Regions from separate parts of the Streptomyces laurentii genome, predicted to be linked through region 2. Evidence: riboswitches for the same ligand, from Rfam matches in the RefSeq annotation. Region 2 holds a riboswitch; the other holds the start of a gene.
What was found. A riboswitch is a leader RNA that binds a small molecule or an ion and turns the genes downstream of it on or off. The one in region 2 is predicted to bind S-adenosylmethionine.
Positions count from the first base shown of each region.

Region 1 (3,398 bases), on a different contig from region 2:
CACAGGAGCGACCATGAGCGCTGTGAACCCCGCTGGAGGCGACATCGCGGCGGGCCGCTCCTGGCCCGTCCTGCTGAACGGCCTGCTCGACGGCCGTGATCTGTCCGCCGACGAGACGGCCTGGGCGATGGACCTGATCATGCGCGGCGAGGCGACCGACGCGCAGATCGCCGGCTTCATGGTGGCGCTGCGGGCCAAGGGCGAGACGGTCCAGGAGATCAGCGGTCTCGTCCGGACCATGTACGCGCACGCCAACGTCATCGAGGTGCCCGGGCCGGCCGTCGACATCGTCGGCACCGGCGGCGACGGCGCCAAGACGGTCAACATCTCCACGATGTCGTCGATCGTGGTCGCCGGCACCGGGGTCAAGGTCGTCAAGCACGGCAACCGGGCCGCGTCCTCCGCCTCCGGCTCCTCCGACGTCCTGGAGAAGCTCGGCATCAATCTGAACCTGACACCGCGCCGGGTCGCCGAGGTGGCCGAGGAAGCCGGCATCACCATCTGCTTCGCGGTGCGGTTCCACCCCTCGCTGCGGCATGTCGCGGCGGCCCGCGGCCAGCTCGGCATCCGCACCACCTTCAACGTGCTCGGCCCGCTGACCAACCCGGCGCAGGTCCGCGCCCAGGCGGTCGGCGTCGCCGACCCCCGGATGGCGCCGATCGTGGCCGGGGTGCTCGCCGAACGCGGCAACTCCGCGCTGGTCTTCCGCGGCGACGACGGCCTGGACGAGCTGACCACCACCGCCACCTCCCGGGTGTGGGTGGTCCGCGACGGGGCCGTCACCGAGGAGCGCTTCGACCCGCGCGACGTCGGCATCGAGCTGGTGCCGCTGGAGGCGCTGCGCGGCGCCGACGCCTCGTTCAACGCCGACGTCGCCCGCCGGGTGCTGGCCGGCGAGACCGGTCCGGTCCGCGACGCGGTGCTGCTCAACTCGGCTGCGGCGCTGGTCGCCCTGGAGCCGGGCGAGGGCACGCTGGCGGAGCGGCTGCGGGCCGGCATGGACCGGGCGGCCGAGTCCATCGACTCGGGGGCCGCCCGGCGGACCCTGGAGCGCTGGGTGGCCGCCAGCAACGCCTGAGCGGCCGTCGGCCGTCCACGCCGTACGCCTGAGCGGCCGTTCGCCGCAGGTCGGCGCGACCCCGTCCCGGATGCCGGGACGGGGTTGCGCCGTTTCGATCGACTGGCATAGGTTCTTCGGCAGGTCATGAGTGACAGCGACAAAGCCCCGGCTGGCTGTCCGGCAACCCTCCGTCCGTGGCGGGGTGCCCCGGGTGAAGACCAGGCCGTACGAGCAGAAGCCGACGGCAAGCGCGGACCCCTGTGCACCACCCTGGGGTCCTTGGTCCTCCAGGGAGCGGTGTCTCGTGAGCCAGCGAATGCGCTAGGGCTGTTTTCGGCCCCTTCCTTTCATTCGACACCCGTCCGCAGTACACGTGTTCGTACTGTCGTCGCACGGGCCTTCGCGCACCCCTTTTCTCCCGGGAGACACCGTCATGTCCGCATACCCGCACACCGCCGTGACCGACTCCGACGCCCTCTGCGACGTCCCGCTGCCGGTCCTCGGCCGCGATGTCACCGTGCCCCTCGCCGACGGCGGCGAGATCACCTACGCCGCGCTCGACTACGCGGCCAGCGCCCCGGCGCTCCAGCGGGTCTGGGACGACGTCGCCGCGTACGCCCCCTACTACGGCAGCGTCCACCGCGGCGCCGGATACCTGTCCCAGCTGTCCACCGACCTGTTCGAGAACAGCCGCGCCGAGATCGCCCGCTTCCTCGACTGCCGGCCCGCCGACCAGGTCGTCTTCACCCGCTCCACCACCGACTCGCTCAACCTGCTGGCGCACGTGCTGCCCGCCGGCTGCGAGGTCTTCGTCTTCGAGACCGAGCACCACGCCGCGCTGCTGCCCTGGAGCGACGCCCGGGTCACCGTCCTCGACGCGCCCCGTGATCCCGCCCAGGCCGTCGCCACCCTGGAGCGGGCGCTCGCCGACCGGGAGCCCTACGGCCCGGCACTGGTCTGCGTGACCGGCGCGTCCAACGTCACCGGCGAACTGTGGCCGGTACGCGACCTGGCCGCCGCCGCGCACGCGCACGGTGCCCGGATCGTGCTCGACGCCGCCCAGCTGGCGCCCCACCACCCGGTCTCCGTACGGGACTTGGGCGTCGACTGGGTCGCTTTCTCCGGGCACAAGCTGTACGCGCCCTTCGGCTCCGGCGTGCTCGCCGGCCGGGCCGACTGGCTCCAGGACGCCGAGCCCTACCTGGCCGGCGGCGGCGCCTCCCGTACGGTGGCGCGCCGGGCCGACGGCGGGGTGGACGTGGAGTGGCACACCACCGTCGCCCGGCACGAGGCGGGTTCGCCCAACGTCATCGGCGCCTACGCCATCGCGTCCGCCTGCAAGGCCCTCACCGAGGCCGGTTTCGACCGGCTCGTCGCCCGCGAGCGGCAGCTGATCGCCACCCTCCGCGCGGGCCTCGCCGAGGTGCCGGCGGTGCGGGTGCTCACCCTCTTCGGCGACGACCACCCGCGCGTCGGCGTGCTGTCCTTCGTCGTCGAGGGCTGGAACAGCTCCCGGTTCGCCGCCGCGCTTTCCGCCGAATACGGCATCGGGGTGCGCGACGGCCTGTTCTGCGCCCACCCGCTGGTGCGCGCCCTGCTCGGCGGCGACCCGGCCGCGCCGGGGGAGTGCGGCGCCCCGGCGTCCTCGCTCGCCGCGATCCGGGTGAGCTTCGGCGCCGGAACCCCGGACGAGCACGTGGAGCGGTTCATCGGCGCGGTGCGCGAACTGGTCCGCCGCGGCCCGGACCGCGGTTGACGTTCACCGACCGGGTCCGGGGGGCCCTGACCGGGGCCGATGGCTCAGAGCGCAGTCACCGCGGACCCGTGTCGAATCCCCCGTACGAGTGAAGCCGGCCTCCCATGGGGGAGAGGCCGGCTTCCTCGCACCGCGGAGAACCGTGTCAGGACTCCAGACCGATGGCGAAGGCCGCGTCCAGATCGTGCTGCGAGTAGGCGCGGAAGGCGACATGCGTGTCGGTGCCCTCGACACCCTGGATCTTGGAGATCCGGCCGGGAATGACATCGGCCAGATCGTCGTGCCGCCCCACCCGGACCATGGCGATCAGGTCGTACGTACCGGTGACGGAGAAGACCTCGGTGACGCAGTCGACCGACGCGATCTCCTCGGCGATCTCCGGGATGCGGTCCACGCTGGTCTTGATGAGCACGATCGCGGTGATCACGGCTGGCTTTCTCCCTCGGTGGCCGCGGCTGGTGGCCTCACTTTAGCCCGCCCGTCACCCACCACCACCCTTGGAGGGAAGCGCTGCGCGAGCCCCTCCTTTCCTTCCATGGCGCACCCACGCGTAGGCGAACCCCAGCGCGAAGCCGATGACGT
Region 1 is NZ_JBEYHT010000010.1:80,775-84,172, forward strand. It holds gene trpD (anthranilate phosphoribosyltransferase) at 14-1,078, shown strand; SAM riboswitch class IV at 1,201-1,317, shown strand; gene ABZ693_RS09285 (aminotransferase class V-fold PLP-dependent enzyme) at 1,494-2,816, shown strand; gene ABZ693_RS09290 (Lrp/AsnC family transcriptional regulator) at 2,962-3,243, opposite strand; gene ABZ693_RS09295 (rhomboid family intramembrane serine protease) at 3,298-3,398, opposite strand, start outside.
Region 1: it holds a riboswitch for S-adenosylmethionine, as region 2 does, so the genes downstream of both, ABZ693_RS09285 (aminotransferase class V-fold PLP-dependent enzyme) here and thrC (threonine synthase) in region 2, are expected to answer to the same signal.

Region 2 (3,398 bases):
CCGGAATGATCGAGATTCCGGCGCCGTCCGGCGTCGCCGTCTCCAGGCCCTGCTCGAAGCGCACGTCGTCGTCGTTCACGTACACGTTGACGAAGCGGCGCAGCTTGCCCTGGTCGTCCAGGACGCGGGCGGCGATGCCGGTGTGGTTCTTCTCCAGGTCGGCGATGACCTCGGCGAGGGTGGTGCCCTCCGCCGGGACCTGGGACTCGCCACCGGTGTAGGTGCGGAGGATGGTGGGGATGCGGACGTTCACGGCCATGGGTTCACGGACCTTTCGGCGGGGAAGGCGGGAAGGCGGGAAGACAGAGGAGAGGTACGGGGGAATCCGGTAGGGACGGGACGCGGTACGGGGCTCAGTGAGCCAGGCCGGCGGCCCGGAAGGCGTCGAGGCTCGGCCGGATGGTAGCCGTCGCCTGCGAGGTCTCGGCCACCGCGTCCAGCGTCTTGAGCCCGTCCCCCGTGTTGAGGACGACGGTCGTCAGGCTCGGGTCGATGAGCCCGCTCTCCACCAACTTCCGCGCCACGCCCACGGTCACGCCTCCCGCCGTCTCGGCGAAGATGCCCTCGGTACGGGCGAGCAGCCGGATGGCGTCGACGATCTGCTCGTCGGTCACGTCCTCCACGGCGCCGCCGGTGCGGCGGGCGATGTCGAGGACGTACGGGCCGTCGGCCGGGTTGCCGATGGCCAGGGACTTGGCGATGGTGTCCGGCTTCTGCGGGCGGACCACGTCGTGCCCGGCCTTGAAGGCGGTGGAGACCGGGGAGCAGCCCTCGGCCTGGGCGCCGAAGATCTTGTACGGCTTGTCCTCGACCAGACCGAGCTTGATCAGCTCGCGCAGCCCCTTGTCGATCTTCGTGAGCTGCGAGCCGGACGCGATCGGGACGACGAGCTGGTCCGGGAGCACCCAGCCGAGCTGCTCGCAGATCTCGTACGCCAGGGTCTTGGAGCCCTCGCCGTAGTACGGGCGGAGGTTGACGTTCACGAAGCCCCAGCCCTCGCCGAGCGGGTCGCCGATGAGCTCCGAACAGAAGCGGTTGACGTCGTCGTAGTTGCCCTCGATGGCGACGAGGTCGCCCCCGTAGACACCGGCCATGACGACCTTGCCCTGCTCCAGGTCGTGCGGGATGAACACGCAGGAGCGGAAGCCGGCCCGGGCGGCCGCGGCGCCGACGGCGCCGGCCAGGTTGCCGGTGGAGGAGCAGGACAGGGTGGTGAAGCCGAAGGCGCGGGCGGCCTCGATGGCCTGGGCGACGACGCGGTCCTTGAAGGAGTGGGTCGGGTTGCCGGAGTCGTCCTTCACGAACAGCTTGCCGGGCTCGACGCCGAGTTCGCGGGCCAGGTTGTCGGCCTTGACGAGCGGGGTCCAGCCGGGGTTCAGATTGGGCTTCCCGGCCACGTCGGCGGGGACGGGCAGCAGCGGGGCGTAGCGCCAGATGTTGGCGGGACCGGCCTCGATACGGGCGCGCAGCGCCTCGGGGTCCCCGGCCGGCAGGTCGTAGGCGACTTCGAGGGGGCCGAAACAGAGTTCGCAGGCGAAGACCGGGCCGAGCGGGACGGTCTGGCCGCATTCCCGGCAGGAAAGGCCGGACGCGGGACCGAGGTCGACCGGGCCGCCGGCGGCGGAAGCGGGGGCGGAACCAGAGGCGCCGGCGGAAGCGGAATGGGTGGTGGGTGCAACCGTCTGTGAAGCCATGGCAGGCGAGGCCCTTTCTCCTCATCTTCCTCACGACGCATTTCGCCATGAGACGGATTTGGCACCTTCCCAAGCCGGGGACCTCGCGCGAACGAGAACCGACTGGAGGGTTGCCGGGGCTTCAACGGGCCGTGTCCCTCTGCCCCTCTGGATGAGCGGTATTCGATTGTGAAACGCGGCCGGCACCCCGACATGCACCGGGCGGCTGCGTTGTTCAAGACTGTAACCGAAGCCTTCGAAGCCGGAGACGGGCGTCCGATCCGCGAGATGGAGATCATGTTGCTGGAAGAAGTGGAACGCTGGCTGGCCCGGCGGTCCTGGTCGGTGGCCGACCGCCCGCTGGAGCGGATCCTCGCGGCCAAGCGGGGCACGAAGGTCAGTGTCGTGCTGCCCGCGCTGAACGAGGAGGCGACGGTCGGCGCGATCGTCTCGGTGATCCGCCGCGAGCTGATGTCCGAGGCGGTGCCGCTGGTGGACGAGCTGGTGGTGATCGACTCGGGCTCCACCGACCGTACGGCGGAGGTGGCCGCGGCGGCCGGGGCGCGGGTGGTGGCGCGCGACGCGATACTGCCGCGCATACCGGCGGTGCCCGGCAAGGGCGAGGTCCTGTGGCGGTCACTGATGGTGACGAGCGGCGACGTGATCTGCTTCGTGGACGCCGACCTGAAGGACTTCTCGGCGGACTTCGTCTCGGGGATCGTGGGGCCGCTGCTCACCGACGCCGACGTGGCGTTCGTGAAGGCGATGTACGACCGTCCGCTCGGCGACGCCCCGGGCCAGGGCGGCCGGGTGACGGAGCTGGTGGCACGGCCGTTGCTGAACCTGCACTGGCCGCGGCTGGCCGGGGTCGTGCAGCCGCTGGGCGGCGAGTACGCGGCGCGGCGGTCGCTGCTCGAACGGCTGCCGTTCCCGGTCGGTTACGGGGTGGAGCTGGGCCTGCTGGTGGACGCGCTGCACACGGTGGGCCTGGACGCGCTCGCGCAGGTCGACGTGGGCGTGCGCAAGCACCGGCACCAGGACGGGCGGGCCCTCGGCCGGATGGCCGCGGCGATCTACCGGACCGCTCAACTCAGGCTCTCCCGGGGCCACTTGGTTCGGCCGCGGCTCACGCAGTTCGAGCGCGGCGAGGACGGGTTCGTACCGCGGACGTACGCGGTGGACACGGAGGAGCGGCCGCCGATGGCGGAGATCGAGGAGTACGCGGAGCGGCGCGACGTGGCCTGACCGGGGAAGGTGACCGAACGTGACGATCCCGGCCCCGAATCCGTACGTTTGAGCGTTTAGCGGACGGGCTAGGTTCGCCATATGGCTTCCGTACTCGTGGCATCGAACCGCGGCCCGGTCTCGTACACCGTGCGGGAGGACGGATCGCTGGCCGCCCGGCGGGGCGGCGGGGGGCTCGTGTCGGGACTTTCCGCGCTGTCCGGCGGCTCCGGCGGGGATTCCCGGGCCGTGGACAGCCTGTGGGTGTGCGCGGCGCTCGGTGACGGCGACCGCGAGGCGGTGCGGCGCGGGGGCGCGGAGCCGGGCGTACGGATGCTGGACATCGACCCGGACGTGTACGACGACGCGTACAACGGGATCGCGAACTCGGTGCTGTGGTTCCTCCACCACCACCTCTACGACATCCCGCGCGAGCCCGTCTTCGACGCCGCCTTCCGCCGCCGCTGGGCCGCGTACCGCGCCTACAACCGGGCCTTCGCC
Region 2 is NZ_JBEYHT010000007.1:26,585-29,982, reverse strand. It holds gene ABZ693_RS06530 (MoaD/ThiS family protein) at 1-259, opposite strand, end outside; gene thrC (threonine synthase) at 354-1,694, opposite strand; SAM riboswitch class I at 1,713-1,852, opposite strand; gene ABZ693_RS06520 (glucosyl-3-phosphoglycerate synthase) at 1,974-2,918, shown strand; gene ABZ693_RS06515 (alpha,alpha-trehalose-phosphate synthase (UDP-forming)) at 3,000-3,398, shown strand, end outside.